2 linked regions of the Gluconacetobacter diazotrophicus PA1 5 genome follow. The protein of the gene in region 2 interacts with the protein of the main gene of each other region in a pairwise test. Links are inferred from orthologs where the notes say so. Each region holds a gene or a part of one and is shown on either strand. Other genes may lie near its edges. The genes, in order: GDI_RS05505 and gltA.

Region 1 (8,999 bases), 700 kb from region 2 along the record:
GCGGCCTGCTCTATCGCAATGACCTGTTCGGGAGCACGCTTGCCCTGCCGGATGACCTGCTGTGGCCCGGTACCCAGGCCCGGGCGATCATGGCGGTGCAGTCCGGCGATACCGCGCGGACGGCGGACGGTGCGTGCGACTGGACGACCGAAATCCTGCGGCAGGGGCGGTCGCTGCGCCTGTCCTGGACCGGGCTGCCGGATGGGCGCCGGCTGCGGCTGTGCCGGGACCTGACGGACCTGCGCCGGTCGGAAAGCCGCGCGCGCTTTCTGGAACAGCATGACGATGTCACGGGTCTTGCCAACCTCCCGGGATTGCAGACGCATCTCCAGATGTTGTGCGAACGGCCGTCGGAACGCTTTACGGTCCTGTATTTCGACCTGTTCGGCTTCAAGCGCATCAACAACACCATGGGCCACGCGGCAGGGGACGAATTGCTGCGCCTCGTCGCCGACCGGGTGCGCCGGTTGATGGAGCCGGACGACGTCGCCGCCCACATCCGGGGCAATAAATTCGCGCTGGTCATGCGGGCGGAACAGGATAGCGACATGATCTGGGCGCACGCGCAGCATCTGCGCAGCGTCCTGTCGCGCCCGATGTCGGTCCTGGGCCACGACGTCACGGTCGGGGTCGGGATCGGCGTGGTGCGCTTTCCCGCCGACGGCAGCGATCGCGATACCCTGATGTGGAACGCCGATATCGCGCTTCAGTACGCCAAGGACGGCAAGGGCGAGGGAATCCGGTTCTACAATCCGGTCATGGACCGCATGCGCCAGAAACGCATGGACCTGGAACGCGACCTGCAGCGTGCGCTGGCGCAGGATGAATTCGTCCTGTTCTACCAGCCTTTTCTGAATATCGGGACCCATCGCATCGTGGGTGTCGAGGCGCTGATCCGCTGGATGCATCCCGTCCGTGGCCTGATCCCGCCAGGCGACTTCATCCCGGTGGCCGAGGGCATGGGCCTGATGTACGATATCGGCGTCTGGACGCTGAACACCGCATGCCGTCAGGCGTCTGCCTGGCCGGAGGATATCGTCGTTTCGGTCAATGTGTCGGCGGCGCAGTTCCGGCATGACGGACTGGTCGAAACCGTGGCCCAGGCGCTTCTGGGGTCGGGGCTGGATGCCGGGCGCCTGGAACTGGAAATTACCGAAACCGCGATGATCGACGACGTGCCGCGCGCGGCACGGGTGCTGCGGCAGTTGCGCGAGATGGGCGTGAAGATCGCGCTGGACGATTTCGGAACGGGGTATTCCTCGCTCAGTTTCCTGCAGAGCCTGCCCTTTACCCGGATCAAGATCGATCGCAGCTTCGTCCGCGAACTGGGCCAGGGTGTCGGCGACGGGGCGGCGATCGTGGGGGCGATTACCAGCCTGTGCGGCAGCCTGAACGTGGTCGCCACCGCCGAGGGCGTGGAAACGCAGGAACAGTTCGATTACCTCAAGCAGATCAATTGTTCCGAAATCCAGGGCTTTTTCATCTGCCGGCCCCGTCCGGCCTCCGAAATCCAGCCGCTGCTGGATCAGATCAACTGATCGTCGCCGGGTCCCGGATCCGTCCGGTGGCCGCAATGGCGGGCATAGTCGCTGGGCGTCAGGCCGGTCAGCGCCCGGAAGCGTGCCGTCAGGTGGCTATGGCTGCTGAAGCCGCACAGGCCTGCGATCCGCTTCGGGGATTCGCCCAGGCGTAGCAGATGCCGGGCGCGTTCGATGCGCAGGCGCGTCAGGAACTGGTGCGGGGTCTCGCCATGCGACTGGCGGAAGGCCCGTGCGAAATGAAAGCTGCTCAGCCCCGCGGCCATGGCCAGATCGTCGATGGACAGGGCCCGGTCCATCTCGGCGTCGATCAGGGCGCGGACCCGGCGGAAGGCCGCGACCGATAGCCCGCCCCGTCGTGGCAGGTCCAGCCGCCGGTCGGTCATGTGTGCCAGAAGATAGGACAGCAGGTCCATTCCCGCCTGTGTCACCGCGACACGGTCCGCCGGCTGGGCCCAGTGTCGCGGCAGAATGGCCGAACGGATTTTCGCCTCGATCCCGGCATGGCGGAAATAGGCATCCTCGCGCAGGCTTATGCGGGCGGGGTCCAGGTCGAACATTTCGGATGTCGCACGGTCGAAAGCGTGCGGCGCGATATAGAGATGGAACATCCGGATCGGCCCGCTGACGTCCCAGTCGCTGGTGGCACGTGCGGGCATCAGGCACAAATCTCCCGCGCCATTGCTGCATTTCCAGCCTTGATCAAGCCTTTTCCGGAATCCTTCGCCGTGTTCCAGGTACAGGCTCAACGTATGATGGTTGGGGGTGTCGTACCGCGTCAGGGCGACCTCGTCGCGGTCCCATATGGCAACGGCCAGCCCTTCGCCGACATGGGCCGACGCGCGCAGCGTCGCGTCGGTATCGTGCAGGGTGCGAAAGATCGTCAGGTCGGCCAGTTGTGTCATCGCGAGCGGCCATGGGGGTGGGGACTGGATAGGGTATCATAGAGCGGGTCCTCACGGACAGGACAGGTGGCCGCGCGAACCGGATCGCAACAAAGCGCAGGATTCTGACAGGCGCGGCCACTCCGGGACCGGCGCGCTTCGCTAGAGTGCGCGAGGCAGGGCCGCCGGCCCGGTCATGATCTTGTTCCAAGGATAAGGCGTCACATGCTGGGTGTGCTGTTTTTCGCCGTCGTGCTGATCTGGGGCACGACATGGTTCGCCATCCACGTGCAGGTGGGCAGCACGCCGCCGGAAACCGCGATCTTCTGGCGCTTCCTGATCGCATCGCTGACACTGGGGGGCTGGCTGGGCCTGGCCGGGCGTCTGCGTCGGGTGCCCCTGCGGCTGCATGCCTGGCTGGCCCTGATGGGCGCGTGCATGTTCTCGGGCAATTTCCTGGCGATCTACGGGTCGGAGACCTACCTGGCCAGCGGCACGGTGTCGGTCATTTTTAGCCTCGCGACATTGTTCAATACCCTGAACCAGTGGCTGTTCTTTCGCCATCGTCCCAGCCTGCGCGGTATTGCCGGCGGCTGCATCGCGATTCTGGGCATCGTGTTCATGACCGGCATGGCCGGGGCAGGCGGGATCTCGCGGACCGGGGCGCTTCTGGCATTGGCGGGAACGGCCCTGTTTTCCTGCGGCAACATGGTGTCGCGTCGCGTGGTGATGGCTGGCGTGGACCTGCCCAACGCGATCTTTCGCGGCATGGCCTGGGGCTGTGTGTTCCTTGCCGTGCGCCTTGTTGCCGGTGGCGAATCCCTGGCGGGTTCGACCGACCCGGCATGGATCGGGGCATTGCTCTATCTGGCGCTGCCCGGATCGGTGGTGGCGTTCCTGGCGTATCTGCATCTGGTCCACCGGATCGGTGCCGACCGGGCGGCCTATACCACCATCCTGTCGCCTGTCGTGGCGCTGGCGATATCGATCCTGTTCGAGGGAACGCGCTGGACGTCGGGCATGACGCTGGGGATCATCCTGGTCCTGCTGGGCAATCTCGTGACCTTCGCCCGGCCCGGCCTGCTGCGCCTGCCACGCGCTGTGCGGTTATGACCAGTCGCAAGGCAGGCCGATATCATACGGCGATGCGCAGCGGAAACGGGGCATCGCTTATCACAAGCGGCAGGTGGCCCGATGCGTCGCCGTCATGCTGGACCGGGGCGCAGGCGGGCGCGATCAGGCGGATATGCGACGCCCGGACGCGCCGCATGCCCGGCACCTGATCGGGGCGGTCGCGCAGCAGGCCGAGCCCCGCCCTGGCCATCTGGCCCGTCCCCGGCGCATCCAGCAACGTCACGGAAAATCCGCGCCGCAGGGGCGTGGCTTCGGGCGCCAGGACGTGGCGCCCCCCATAGAACCGTCCCTTGGAGACGACGACTCCGAACGTCCTGCATGCCTCGCCGTCGATCGTGACATGCAGCGGGGGGAAATCGTAGCGGCCGGCTTCGCGGATGGCCTGCACGGCATAGGCGGTGCGGCCCAGCAGGCGCTTGCCGCGCAATGACACGTGATGCACGACCTGCGCATCGAAGCCCGCGCTGGCCATCTGCATGAACAGGCACGTCTGTGTGCCGGTCTGAAGCTGGCCCGGCCATATCGTGCGAGATGCGCCCGACAGCAGCGCCCGGGCGTTGTCGGCCGGCGCGAACGGAATCCCGAGTTCATGGGCCAGGACGTTGGCCGTGCCCAGGGGCAATACGCCCATGGTCAGGTCGGACCCCGACAGGCCGTCGGCGACCTCGGAAATCGTACCGTCGCCGCCTGCCGCCACGATATGGGTAACGGTCCCTGCCTGCCATGCGGCGCGCGACAGGATACGGCCATGCCCGGCATGGGCCGTCGCCGCCACCGTTACCGCCGCGCCCGCTGCCTCCAGGCATCGGACAAACTGTCGCAGCCGGCCCAGGCGTCGCCGTCCCGCCGTGGGATTGTAGATAACCAGAATACGCATTCAGGCCGCCAAGGATGATCCGGTCGATCAGTACCCGGATGTGTCCACGCGGCCAAGGGGGACAGGGCGGGGATTTTATGCGTCCTGGGTTCCCGCCGGCACGCGGAACTGGTCTCCGTCAGGTATTCTGGGGGGATATGGTCTGGAAACCATATGTCTCATAGCGGGTTTTCACGGTTCCGTTCGCGACGTCCACCACCATGAACCCTTCCGGGGTGCCGTAGCGCGTTCCGTGCCACCAATTGCCGCTGACGGCCCCGCCGGTGATGTAGGGCACACCATGCCAGTCGATCCGCTCCAGGATATGCGTATGGCCCTGGAACACGCCGATGACGTTGTACCGATCGAACAGCGGCAGAACCTCGTAGGCGTTGACGACGCTCAGGCCGTTATGGGCGGCCGGTCTGGCCGGCGGGGCCGCGTAGTCCTCGACAGCGGTGACGAGGGGGATATGTGTGACCACGATGATGGGCGTACCCTCGGGCTGCGCGGCCAGATCCTTTGCCAGCCATGCAAGCTGGACCGCGTCGATCCGTCCCTCGTAGGCGCGATCGGCCGTGATTCCGATCGAATCCAGGACCACCACGTGGACACCCTTGTGGTCGAACGCATAATAGAGGCGGCCGAAACTGTCCTCGAAATATTTCTTGCCATATAGCGGATCGGTCGGCCGCGCGCCGCTCTGGGTATAGACCCCGAAGCAGTCGTGATTGCCGATCGTGTGATGGACCGGCAGCGTCAGGTCGTCCGCCGTGCGCTTGTAGAGATCCATCAGCATCGTGGCGCGCCCGGCATTGACGCCCAGCGCGTCGAAGACGTGATCGCCGCCCTGGATCGCGAAATCCGCCGGCACCGACCGGGCCTTGGCAAACGCCATGTGGCACCCGCTGTTCGCGTTCAATTCCGGCTGGAGGTGCGTGTCGGTGATGAACAGGAAGGTGAACGGTTCATGCGCGCGCAGCGGCGGGCGGCTGGGCACCGACGCGAACGCGCCACCCGTGCCCGTCAGCGCCAGGCCTGCACCCAGCGTGAGAAAGGAACGTCGGTTAACGTGAAGCATGAACAGCGTACCCCGTATCAGGCATGGATCACCGGCCAGAAAGAAAACTGCGGATATTTTTGTAAAGATTCAACGGTTTCATAAATGTTTCACATTGTCGGAGACGGCAGTTTCAGATCCGCCAGCGATCGGTTCAGGACCCAGGCCAGGCGCACCCCGGCCTTTTCCAGTTGCAGCGTCGCGGTGTCGCGCGCGGCGGCGTCATAGCCCGGCGGCAGCGATACCGGCGCCGCGTCGGGATCGCATCCGCTCGGTGCGTCCAGGTGATAGGCGACGTCTCGTGCCAGGCTGAAGCTCTCCTCGGCCCATTGCCGCGCGTCACCCTGCGACCATTCGTTCTTCTGCGCGACCGTGATTCGCGAAAACAGCGTGTCGGCGAAATGGCGTGCGTCCGGGTCGATTTCGCTGACGGTCACCGAATCCCAGTAGCTGTGCAGATTGACGGTGCGCGGGCCGCCCATCGCCAGGCGCACGCAGTTGCCGCCCTTGTCGTGCCGGTCGGCCGCATGCAGCGGCTGATGAATGTCGCCAACGAAATGCACCACATATTTCAACGCCAGCACCCGTTCAGCCGGGGTTGTGGCGGGATCGGCCAGTTCGCGGGTGAACTCTTGAAGCTTGTTGACGACGCAATCCTGGGCCGGTCCGGTGCTGGCCGGCTGGGCGGAAGGAAATCCGTAGCACGCCTGCGCCAGATCGGGCCGGTCGATTTCCAGGTCGACGAAATGCCAGGAACCGGTTTCCTTGTGACCGGCGGCGCGCCACGCATCGGCCCAGCTCGCACGGGCCGCCAGGTCGGGCGCCGTCAATGTGTCATGGTCCTGTGCCAGGATGGCCGTGACCTTCTGCCGGGTATCCGGCGACAGATAATCCCAGGCCAGATCGGCGACGATCGCGTGGCCTTCCCGCCCCCAGGCGCGGGCGGCATGGTCCGGCAGCGTACCGGCCAGCGCCAGCAGACCCACGGCGAGCAGACGCGTCATGCCGCGCCGGAAGCGCGAATCGTGTGACATGCCGATTTTTCCTTCGATTTTCCCATTGATGGCCTGGAGTGCCGCACTCTCAAGCAGGCTCTAGTTAGAGGCCGGGCCGTGCCGAGGCCACTCCTTTTTTCCGGGACGGTCGCAAATTCGCAAAAGGCCGGGGGCCTTGCCCGCGCCGGTGGGCGCTGAATCGCGGTTTTGTGAAGATTAAATGAAACTGCGATTCGGAATGGTGCAAATCGAAACAATTTTTAATAGATGGTCACGCAGACCGGCCTCGGGGGGTCGTCTTACAGAAATGTTTTGAAATAAGGCCACACGGAATAGGGGATATTCCATGCGTTGTCGCTCGCTCTGGGCTTTCTTTTGTTGTTCGACTATCCTGACTTCCCATGCCCTGGCGCAAACGGGGGCACCGGCCGTGGTGTCGAGTGTTGCGCCCACCGCTGGCGCTCAGTCCAAGTCCCCGTCCCATCCCGGGAAGGCTCCATCGGACAATAATGACGCGCCTTCGATGATGGGGGCGACGGCGCCGACGGACGCCCGGGGCGAAGTCGTGGAGGTGCATGGTTCGCGCCATACCGCCGTGGGCGGCGGCATGATGACCCACGAGGATGCGGCGAAGTCCCGTTCCACGGTCACGGCCGAGTTCATCGCGAAGCAGACGCCGGGCCTGAACCCGATGCAGCTCATCCAGTATCTGCCGGGCGTGAATACGACGTCGGTCGATCCGCTGGGCATCAATGGCGGCGAAATGACGATGCGCGGGCTCAACCAGAGCCAGATCGGTTTCACGCTGGAAGGCTTTCCGATCAACGATATCGGCAACTATGCCGTCTATCCGCAGGAAATCGTGGATTCCGAAAACCTGCGCATGATCAATGTCGAACAGGGTTCGGCCGACCTCGACAGTCCGCACATCAGCGCCACCGGCGGCGCGGTCGATATGTATCTTATCGACCCCACCGACCATTTCGGCGGCACCGTGGATGGAACCTACGGCAATTACAATTCCAGGCGGATTTTCGGCCGCGTCAATACCGGGTTCATCGGCAACACCAATCTCAAGGGCTTCGTGTCCTTCTCCGCCGCCGACGAACATTCCTGGCGTGGCCCGGGCGATCAGTCCAAGCTCCATGGCGAAACCAAATGGGTGAATGCCTGGGGCAATGGAAACGTGATTTCCTTCTCGCTGATCGGGAACCAGAGCGAGAGCACCCTGTTCCCGTCGATGTCACTGGCAAACTGGAAGAAATACGGCGCCTACTACACCTATGACGCGAAATGGAATCCGAAGGCGCCGGATGCGAACTACTACCAACTGCATCGCAATCCGTTCACCAATATCTATGCCAGCGCGCCTTCGACCTTCACGCTGACGGACAACCTGACGCTGACCGAAACGCCGTATTTCTGGTACGGCAACGGGAACGGCGGCGGTGCGTACAACGAGAGCCTTACGAGCCAGCAGTGGGGCGCGCAGAGCCTGACGGGCTCCATCGGGCCTTATAATGCGTCCAATACCAAATCGATGCTGCTCTATAACCCTTCCAATACCCAGACCTATCGTCCGGGCGCCGTTACCAAGCTCAGCCTGCATACCGGGATCAACCGCCTGACGGTGGGGTACTGGTTCGAATATTCGAAGCAGTTGCAGACCGGCCCCTACAGTCTGGTCAACATGGCGACCGGCCAGCCCTACGACGAATATGGCGGCGGGCCCAACATGGTTCTCTCGAACGGGATGACGGCCGAGTACCGCGACACGCTGACGCAGACCCGCATCCATACGATGTTCATCGATGACAGCCTGTCGCTGCTGCACGGCCGGCTGACGATCGAAGGCGGGCTCAAATATGCCGTCGTCGACCGTGACGGGCATAATTTCCTGCCGGACACGTCGACCGGTCCTTATATCCATGGGTCGTGGCAGGAGCCGCTGCCGGCCGTATCCATCCGCTACAAGATCAACGACGAAAACCAGCTCTTCGCGTCCTCAACAACCAATTTCCGTATTCCGATGAACACGTCGCTGTACGATTCCGGAACCTACAAGCAGGGCGTCGGTTACACCGCGAAGGCCAATGCCGACACCAAGCCGGAAATTTCGATCTCGGAGGAATTCGGCTGGCGCTATCAGGGGCCGCTCCTCAACAGCACGCTCAGTTATTTCCATTATAACTTCACCAATCGGCTGTATACGCAGACGCTCATCGACCCGAGCGGCGCCATTTATACGCGCAGCATCAACGGTGGCGGCTCCCATGCCGACGGCGTCGATTTTGAAGTCGGGACGCGGCCGATCCTCTATCATCTCCGTCCCTATTTCTCGGCTGAATATGTCAATGCGCGGACGGACAGCAACGTGGGTGCCGGAAATGGCGACTATGTGTTCAGCAAGGGCAAGTTCGCGCCCCAGACACCGAAATATCAGCTCGCTTTCCACCTGGATTATGATGACGGTCACCTGTTCGGCGGTTTCGGCTTGAAATACGTCGCCAGGCAGTATTCCACCTTCAATAA
Region 2 (8,961 bases):
GTGGCGGCCGGGGGGAAGCGGCTGCGGCCCTTGCTGACCCTGGCGGCGGCGCGGCTGTGCGACTATCCGGCCGGACCGGAGCACCAGCGCCATGTCTCGCTGGCCGCGTGCGTGGAATTCATCCACACGGCCACGCTGCTGCATGACGACGTGGTGGATGAAAGCCTGCTTCGGCGCGGCCTGGCCAGCGCGAACGCCGTGTTCGGCAACAAGGCGTCGGTGCTGGTGGGCGATTTCCTGTTCGCCCGGTCGTTCCAGTTGATGACCGATGACGGGTCGCTGAAGGTGATGGCCATCCTGTCCTCGGCCTCGGCGACGATCGCCGAGGGCGAAGTCCTGCAGATGTCCACGCAGAACGATCTCTCGACCTCGGTCGAACAGTATCTGGAGGTCATCCACGGCAAGACGGCGGCCCTGTTCGCCGCGGCATGCCGCGTCGGCGCCGTCGTCGCCGAACGGCCGGAAGCCGAGGAACTGGCCCTGGAATCCTTCGGCACCAATCTGGGCATGGCGTTCCAGCTTGTGGACGACGCGCTGGATTATGCCGCCGACCAGGCAGTGCTGGGCAAGACGGTGGGCGACGATTTCCGCGAGGGCAAGATCACCCTGCCGGTCCTGGCCGCCTATGCCGCCGGAGACGAGGAGGAGCGCGTCTTCTGGCGCCGGGTCATCGAGCAGAGCGAGCAGGCGCCGGAAGACCTGGACCGTGCCCTGGCCCTGATCGCCAAGACCGATGCGATCGGGGTGACGCTGGACCGGGCCGCGCTCTACGCCCAGGCGGCCCGCGACGCGCTGGAAATCTTCCCCGACAGCCGCCTGCGCCGCCTGTTGCAGGATACGGCGGCCTACACGGTCAGTCGCGGCCGATAAAAACGACCGGGTTTCCAAAGGGCTCGGCCCTTTGGTGGGTCAAGGGCAAAGCCCTTGCGCGACATTTTCGAACAAGACCGGCGCCCCATAGCCCAGCGGAGCCATGGCCGCCGCAAGACGCTCAGGCTCCGCCGGGGCCGCAGTAAAGAACGCGCGGGCAGGCCGCGAAGGGACAGCGGTGCCCAGCGGCCCCAGCACTGTTGCGGCCTGGCGCGCGACGGCCTCGGCCGGGTCCAGCCAGATCGTCCCGGGCGGTGACGCCGCGCGCAGCCGGTCCATCAGGAACGTATAATGAGTGCAGCCGATGCCCACGACATCGATCGCCGCGCCGCCGGGCTGCCCGAACAGGGCGTCCAGTTCACGGTCGATGGCGTCGGTGGCGATGGCATGGCCGCGAAACGCGCATTCGGCCAGGTCGGCCAGGCCGCGCGCGCCGTGCGCCAGCAGGGTGCAGTCCGGGGCGTAGCGGCGCTGCAGATCGCCGAGATAGGGGCGCCGCACCGTGGCCCGCGTTGCCAGCAGGCCGATGGTCCGTGTCCGGCTTAATTCCGCGGCCCACTTGATGGGGGGCACGCAGCCGACGAACGGCAGGGTGTAGCGTTCGCGCAGGGCGGGCAGGGCGAGGGTGCTGGCGGTATTGCAGGCGATGACGACCAGATCGGGGTCCAGGGCGTCGATCGCTCTCCCATATGGTCGACCTGCAGGCGGCCGCACTAGTGATTTGTTCGCCGTAGGGATAGACCGCGTTATCGGCCAGGTAGTCGAGCGACACGCCGGGCAGCCGCGCGCGAAGGGCCCGGACGATTCCGAACCCGCCGATGCCGGAATCGAACGCCAGGATTCGCCGCGCCATGATGAAAAGTCAGTCCTGGTCGTGCATCAGCCCTGGGTCTGGTTCGCGCCCTTGAACGCCAGGGCTTCCTCCTGGCTGGAAACGCCGCCATGGCGGCCCGACCATTCGCAGGGGTCTTCCAGGAAGCGCCGGACCTCGGATGCCGCCTTTTCCGAGAAATAGGGCTGGCCCGCGCAGGCTTCCAGCACGTCCCACCAGGTGCACAGCGCGTGCAGCGAGATGTTCATGTCCGCCAGCGTGCGCAGCGAACCGGGGAACACGCCGTAGAAGAAGACGACGAAGGTGTGGTCGACGATCGCCCCGGCGTCGCGCAGGGCGCGGGCGAAGCGGATCTTGGACGATCCGTCGGTCGTCAGGTCCTCGACCAGCAGGGTGCGCATGCCCTCGGGCACGTCGCCCTCGATCTGCGCGTTGCGACCGAACCCCTTGGGCTTCTTGCGGACATAAGCCATGGGGGCCATCATCCGGTCCGCGATCCAGGCGGCGAAGGGGATGCCCGCCGTTTCCCCGCCCACCACGGCGTCGATGCTCTCATAACCGATATGGCGGCCGATCTTTTCCACCCCCAGTTCCACGATCTTGGCGCGGGCGCGGGGGAAGAAGATGATGCGCCGGCAGTCGATATAGACCGGCGACTTCCAGCCCGACGTCAGGGTGTAGGGTTCCTCGGGCCGGAAATTGACCGCCTTGATTTCCAGCAGCAGCTTCGCCGTCGTCAGCGCGGCGTCGCGGTCCCAGGCCGTGGAGCCCGACGAGGCGCCCGTGCCATATCCTGTCGAATCGTTCATGCCGCGTATCTCTCCGGTCTGGTATCATTGCATTGAGGTGCATGAGCCTTAGCCGGATCGGGCGGGAAAATCCATCGTCCGCCAATTGGGACGCTGTATGGACCCCGCAGGCGTCCAGCCCGTGGTACGCATATCGGGCAGCCGGAATGTTCCCGACAGATCCGGGGGGTTTTTCTTGCCCGTTTCCTTGAGAATCGTTATTATTATATAATTGCAAGTCGTTCGCAACTAGGGGTGGGAATAGTGGCTCTCGAAACCGGCGGGATTGTACGAAACTGCGAGCGTGCGGTCGTAACCGCGTATCGGGAACTGCGTGAGGTCGGGACGAGCGATGTCTCGGCGTTCCACGCCTGCACCACCCTGTACCGCATCCATCACCCCGATGCCTCGCTCAACGAGGCACGGCGCCTGGTTTCGGAATGGATCGACCATCATGTCGTCCGCCGCGACAATGGACCGACGCCCGGTTGCGATTGCGACTGAGGGCACTGCCGACCCTGCGAACCTGACCCCATGAAAAAGCCGGCCACCCCCGCGGGATGGCCGGCTTTTTCATGCCCGGCGGGCGGCACGGGGCTGCCCGGGCGTGTCCGCCCGGGCCTGCCGGTCCGGTCAGCCGCGCTGCGCGAACGGCGTGAAGTCGCGCTGCGGGGCGCCGGTATAGAGCTGGCGCGGACGGCCGATGCGCTGGCCCGGTTCCTCGATCATTTCCTTCCATTGGCTGATCCAGCCCACCGTGCGCGCGACGGCGAACAGGACCGTGAACATGCTGGTGGGAATGCCCATCGCCTTCAGGATGATGCCCGAATAGAAATCGACGTTGGGATACAGGCTGCGCTTGACGAAATATTCGTCGTTGATCGCGATCTTTTCCAGTTCGACCGCCAGGTCCAGCAGCGGATCGTCCTTGATCCCCAGTTCGCCCAGCACCTCATGGCAGGTGGCCTGCATGATCTTCGCGCGCGGGTCGAAATTCTTGTACACGCGATGGCCGAAGCCCATCAGGCGCACGCCGCTGTTCTTGTCCTTCACCTTGGCGATGAAGTCGGGGATGTTGTCCTTGTTGCCGATTTCGGCCAGCATTTTCAGCACGGCCTCGTTCGCGCCGCCATGGGCGGGTCCCCACAGCGCCGCGATGCCGGCGGCGATGCACGCGAACGGATTGGCGCCGGTCGAGCCCGCCAGGCGCACGGTCGAGGTCGAGGCATTCTGTTCGTGGTCGGCATGCAGGATCAGGATGCGATCCATCGCCCGCGCCAGCACCGGGTTGATGACGTAGGGCTCCGACGGATGCGCGAACATCATCGACAGGAAGTTTTCCGCGTAATTCAGGTCGTTGCGCGGATACACGAACGGCTCGCCCTGCGTGTATTTGTACGCCCAGGCCGCGATCGTCGGCAGCTTGGCGATCAGGCGCATCGCCGACAGCGAGCGGCTGGCCTCGTTCGAGATGTCCGTGCCTTCGTGATAGAAGGCCGACAGCGCGCCGACGGTGCCGCACAGGATCGCCATCGGATGCGCGTCGCGGCGGAACCCGTTGAAGAAATTGCGGATCTGTTCATGCAGCAGCGTGTGCGACTTGATGGTCGAGACGAATGCCTCGTGCTGCGCCGTCGTCGGCAGTTCGCCGTTCAGCAGCAGGTACGCGACCTCGAGGAACGTGCCCTGCTCGGCAAGCTGCGCGATCGGGTAGCCACGATGCAGCAGGACGCCCTTGCCGCCGTCGATGAACGTGATCTTGCTTTCGCACGACGCCGTTTCGCCATAGCCCGGGTCGAAGGTGAAGACGCCCATGTCGGCGGCGATCCTGCGGACGTCCAGAACGTCCGGGCCCAGCGTCCCGGAAAGGACCGGCAGACTGGCGGTTTTGCCTTCTAGCGAGACGGTGGCCACTTTTCCTGGCTCGGTCATCAAACTCTCCTCTTGGTCGTTCGCCGCCCTGCGATGCGGCCGATCTCATCCCCAACCTGCGGGCCGCTGTCCTCTGCGTGACAGTTCATGGCGTGGCCCATCGGCATGGGCCGAGATAAGGACGAAACGGCAATTGTGGCAACTCCGCCCGGGCGGGGGGCGTCATGCCGTCAGGTGCATAGCACGCGCGCCAGGGCGACCCGCCTGCGGGCCAGTTCGTGCCACGGACCCTCCACCGTGAACCATGCGGCGGAGGCGGTGGGGAACCCCCGGTTCAAAATGGTTTTGTCCGGGTCGTCGATGGCGTCACCCGCCAGGTCCAGCACCAGGTGATACAGGTCGGGATTGTGACCTACGACGATGATATTGCTTGCGGTTTCCGGAATCTCGCGCAGGATTTCCAGGATGCTTCCCGCGCCGGCCTCATACAGGCCGGCCTCCTGCCGCACGTGGGGCGCATCCGTGGTCGAAAAGGGGCCCAGGGCGGCATAGGTTTCGCCCGAGCGCCGCGCCGGGCTGATCAGGACCAGGTCCGGAACGAACCCGATCTCGCGCAGTTGTGTTCCGCGTTCATGCGCCTTGCGGCGTCCGGAGGGAGTCAGCGGGCGCTCCAGGTCGCCGGAGGGGCCGGGATCGCCGTGCCGCGCGGGAAAGGCTTCGGCGTGGCGCATCAGCACCAGCGTCCGCCTGGCCGCCGCATTCCCGTCCGCTTTGGGCGGCCGTGGCATCAGGCGGTTCCGTTCGCGCCGGTTTTGCGGGCGATGGCCTCGTGATGGCGGATGACCTCCTTGATGATGAAGGCCAGGAACTTCTCGGCGAAATCGGGGTCCAGCCGCGCCGCCCCGGCCAGGTCGCGCAGGCGGCTGACCTGCTGCGCCTCACGCGCCGGGTCGGCGGGGGGCATGTCGTGACGGGCCTTCAGTTCGCCGACCGCCTGGGTGTGGCGAAACCGCTCGGCAAGCATGTAGATCAGGGCGGCGTCGATATTGTCGATGCTCTGGCGCAGCGCCTGCAGGGTCGCCTGCGCCTCCGGCGTCGCAAGGGTCCTGTCGATGGCCGTCATATCGTTCACGTCATGCTCCTGTCTGTCGGTCGCGACCGTTATACAGGGTTTCATGCGTCGTCGGGCAGGTCGATCCAGGCCAGATGGCCACCTTTTCCCGCCCCGGTGTCGGTGAAGACGGACGTGCCGCCGGCCCGGCCGACCCTGATCCAGGGCCGCCCGTCGGTCGAACGGCGGTCATGGCCGCAATAGACGGTATAGCCGGGCGGAATATGGTCGATCCAGTTCAGGCGCCGTTCCGGATAGCCGTCCTTCTGCATGCGCCCGGTGGTCTCGCCGAACAGCGCGCGGGACAGCAGCGGGGTCACCGTGCCCAGGCCCGGCGGCGGCGGTTCGTTCAGCATCCGCGAATGGAAGCCGCCATGCACGAAGATGCGCCGGCCCAGCACGATCCAGGGCGGGGCATGGGCGATGTCCTGCCAGGCCCGGGTGCGGACGTCCTCGTTCTCCGGTGCCTGGAACTGGCGCATGGTCTGGATCAGCGGGGCGTCCTGGCGCATCTTCCGCCCCGCCAGGGCGCGGGCCAGCTTGCGGTCGTGGTTGCCCAGGATGAACAGGCCGCGCCCGTCATCCAGCAGGCGCTGCATCAGGCGGAACGTGCCGGCGCTGTCCGGCCCGTGATCGACCAGGTCGCCCAACTGGATGACGAACCGGTCGGTGGCCACCGCGTGCTCGAACGCCCGCAGGTCCCCATGGACGTCCCCCACGACGCGAATCGGCCGCCCGTCGATCAGCCGTTCCACCGCGACCGGGTCATAAAACGCCGGGACGTCCGTGACGGAATCGAGGGCGGCATGGTCGTCCGCATGGCCGTCCGGGGGCAGGTACGGCCCGTCCGGCGCCCGCGCATCGGCGATGGGCGGTGTCCATGCTGGGCCGGATGGGTGGGGACGTTCCAATGGCATGTCCGTGGGTCATGGAATGAAGTTGTCAGCTTCTGGATATGGGGATGCGGTACGGACTTCGCCATGGGCACCGGCCCCTTGGCGCCGGGTTTCCTGAATTGCATGCCAGACAGTCATTTTTCGTCTTTCGGTTCCAGCCAGTCCGGATGCTTCCGCGCGATGTGGATCAGGATACGGTCCATGAAACGGCGCAGCAGGGGAACGTCCTCGGACAGCAGAAGAAGGCCCAGCGGTAGCATCCACAGGCCCAGAACCGGCAGAAAGAACAGGAAACCGCCCATGCACAGCAGCCCGCCGGCCACCAGGCGCACCGGCCGGCGGGAGGGGACGCGCAGCCACTCGATGGCCGCGCGCATGCGGGGCGGCAGCCGGTCCAGCAGCGCGCTCACATGCCGGTCGTGGTCGCGTCGGGTATCGGGAACGAGGGGACCGGCCATGGTGTAACACTCTTTTGTTGTGACGGGTCGACCGGGAAAGAGAAGAGATGGCGTATCGGGATCGGCCTGTGGCGACCGGCCGGTATGAACGAACCCGCGACACAAGATAATGAGAAGACACGAGGAAAGGTTCCATGATCGATCATAACCGAATCCGGAATGCGGCCTTCCGGGCAAAAGTCACGACTGCCGAGGAAGCTGCCTACTACATCCGTCCCGGTTCCATGGTCGGCATGAGCGGCTTTACCGGTTCGGGCTATCCGAAAGCCGTGCCGCAGGCACTGGCCGCGATCATGGAAGCCGAGAAGGCGAAGGGAAATTCGTTCCGCATCCGCCTGTTCACGGGCGCGTCCACCGGTCCGGAACTGGATGGCGCGCTGGCCAAGGCGGACGGCATCGCGTTCCGCATGCCCTATAATTCCGACGCCACGCTGCGCGGCCGGATCAACAAGGGCGAAACCGAATATCTGGACATGCATCTGAGCCACGTGGCGCCGATGGTGTGGCAGGGCTTCTTCGGCGAGATGGACACCGCGGTCATCGAGGCCGTGGCGATCCGCGAGGACGGCACGATCGTCCCGTCCTCGTCCGTCGGCAACAACAAGACGTGGCTGGAATCGGCACGCCAGGTCATCATCGAGGTCAATAGCTGGCAGGACGCGGCGCTGGAGGGGATGCACGACATCTGGTACGGCGCGGCCCTGCCGCCCGAGCGCCAGCCCATTCCCCTGCTGCGCCCGGATGACAGGATCGGCCAGGCGACCCTGCGCGTCGATCCGTCCAAGGTCGTGGCGGTGGTCGAAACCCATGCGCCGGACCGCAACGCCCCGTTCACGCCGCCCGATGCCTCGGCCAAGGCCATTGCCGGCCACCTGATGGAATTCTTCCGCCACGAGGTCGCGCGCGGCCGCCTGCCGCAATCGCTGCTGCCGCTGCAGTCCGGCGTGGGCAATGTAGCCAACGCGGTCATGAGCGGCCTGGAAGAGGGTCCGTTCGAGGACCTGACCGCCTTCACCGAAGTGATCCAGGACGGCATGCTGGGCATGCTGGAATCCGGCAAGATGCGCGTCGCGTCGGCCACGGCGTTCTCGCTGAGCCCCGAGGCCGCGGAATCGCTGAATGCCCGGATGGCCGAATTCCGGTCCAAGATCATCCTGCGGCCGCAGGATATCAGCAACCATCCCGAACTGATCCGCCGCCTGGGCTGCATCGCGATGAACGGGCTGATCGAATCCGACATCTACGGCAACGTCAATTCGACCCAGATCATGGGCTCGCGCATCCAGAACGGCATCGGCGGTTCGGGCGATTTCGCGCGCAACGCCTATATCTCGGTCTTCATGACGCCTTCGACGGCCAAGGGCGGCAAGATCTCGGCCATCGTGCCGATGGCGTCGCACGTCGATCACATCACGCAGGATTCGCAGGTGCTGGTGACGGAACAGGGCCTGGCCGACCTGCGCGGCCTGTCGCCCAAGCAGCGCGCCGAAGTGATCATCAAGAACTGCGCGCATCCGGATTACCGTCCGGGGCTGCAGGATTACTTCAAGCGGGCGAAGGAAGGGTCCTACGGCCTGCAATCGCCGCATCTGCTGACCGAATCGCTGTCCTGGCATCAGCGCTTCATCGAAACCGGCTCGATGCTGCCGACCTGATCGTCTCGGATCGTCACGGAAGGCCGGGCATCGTCCCGGCCTTCTTTTTTCAGACTGTTTCAGCGCGGAACTGACCCGCCATCGTCGCGGCGTGGTCCAGATCGACCGACAGGACGCGGCTGACGCCGCGTTCCTGCATCGTCACCCCGTACAGCCGGTCCATGTGCGCCATCGTCAACTGATGGTGCGTCACCACCAGGAAGCGGGTGCCGGCCTCGGCCACCATGTCGGCCAGCAGCGCGCAGAACCGCCCGACATTGGCGTCGTCCAGCGGCGCGTCGACTTCGTCCAGCACGCAGATCGGCGCGGGGTTGCAGCGAAACACCGCGAAGATCAGCGACAGGGCGGTCAGCGCCTGCTCGCCGCCCGACAGCAGCGACAGCGTCGCCAGCTTCTTGCCCGGCGGCTGGGCGTAGATCTCCAGCCCCGCCTGCAGCGGATCGTCGTTGCCCACCATGCCCAGATGCGCCCGCCCGCCA

Evidence for each region.
Region 1: the proteins of gltA (region 2) and GDI_RS05505 interact in binary tests that used the Escherichia coli proteins (3 or more experiments, as listed by UniProt). The link is inferred for Gluconacetobacter diazotrophicus PA1 5 from one-to-one orthologs.

What each region holds. Positions count from the first base shown.
Region 1 is NC_010125.1:1,159,128-1,168,126, reverse strand. Bases 2,496-5,359 are described here. They hold GDI_RS05505 (diacylglycerol/lipid kinase family protein), read right to left. Parts: upstream 4,434-5,359; coding sequence 3,558-4,433; downstream 2,496-3,557. Other genes in these bases: GDI_RS05500 (metallophosphoesterase family protein), read right to left, coding at 4,552-5,359; GDI_RS05510 (DMT family transporter), read left to right, coding at 2,648-3,535. Also shown: GDI_RS05520 (putative bifunctional diguanylate cyclase/phosphodiesterase), read left to right, coding at 1-1,538; GDI_RS05515 (helix-turn-helix domain-containing protein), read right to left, coding at 1,526-2,443; more of GDI_RS05500, read right to left, coding at 5,360-5,493; GDI_RS05495 (S1/P1 nuclease), read right to left, coding at 5,583-6,506; GDI_RS05490 (TonB-dependent receptor), read left to right, coding at 6,991-8,999. UniProt on the Escherichia coli protein: In vitro phosphorylates phosphatidylglycerol but not diacylglycerol; the in vivo substrate is unknown.
Region 2 is NC_010125.1:1,859,288-1,868,248, forward strand. What follows is about bases 2,274-5,099. They hold gltA (citrate synthase), read right to left. Parts: upstream 4,423-5,099; coding sequence 3,124-4,422; downstream 2,274-3,123. Other genes in these bases: GDI_RS08695 (orotate phosphoribosyltransferase), read right to left, coding at 2,274-2,511; GDI_RS08700 (hypothetical protein), read left to right, coding at 2,755-2,994; GDI_RS08710 (SixA phosphatase family protein), read right to left, coding at 4,593-5,099. Also shown: GDI_RS08685 (polyprenyl synthetase family protein), read left to right, coding at 1-870; GDI_RS08690 (glutamate racemase), read right to left, coding at 910-1,584; more of GDI_RS08695, read right to left, coding at 1,750-2,273; more of GDI_RS08710, read right to left, coding at 5,100-5,150; GDI_RS08715 (chorismate mutase), read right to left, coding at 5,150-5,485; GDI_RS08720 (metallophosphoesterase), read right to left, coding at 5,536-6,390; GDI_RS08725 (hypothetical protein), read right to left, coding at 6,504-6,827; GDI_RS08730 (acetyl-CoA hydrolase/transferase family protein), read left to right, coding at 6,962-8,482; GDI_RS08735 (AAA family ATPase), read right to left, coding at 8,532-8,961.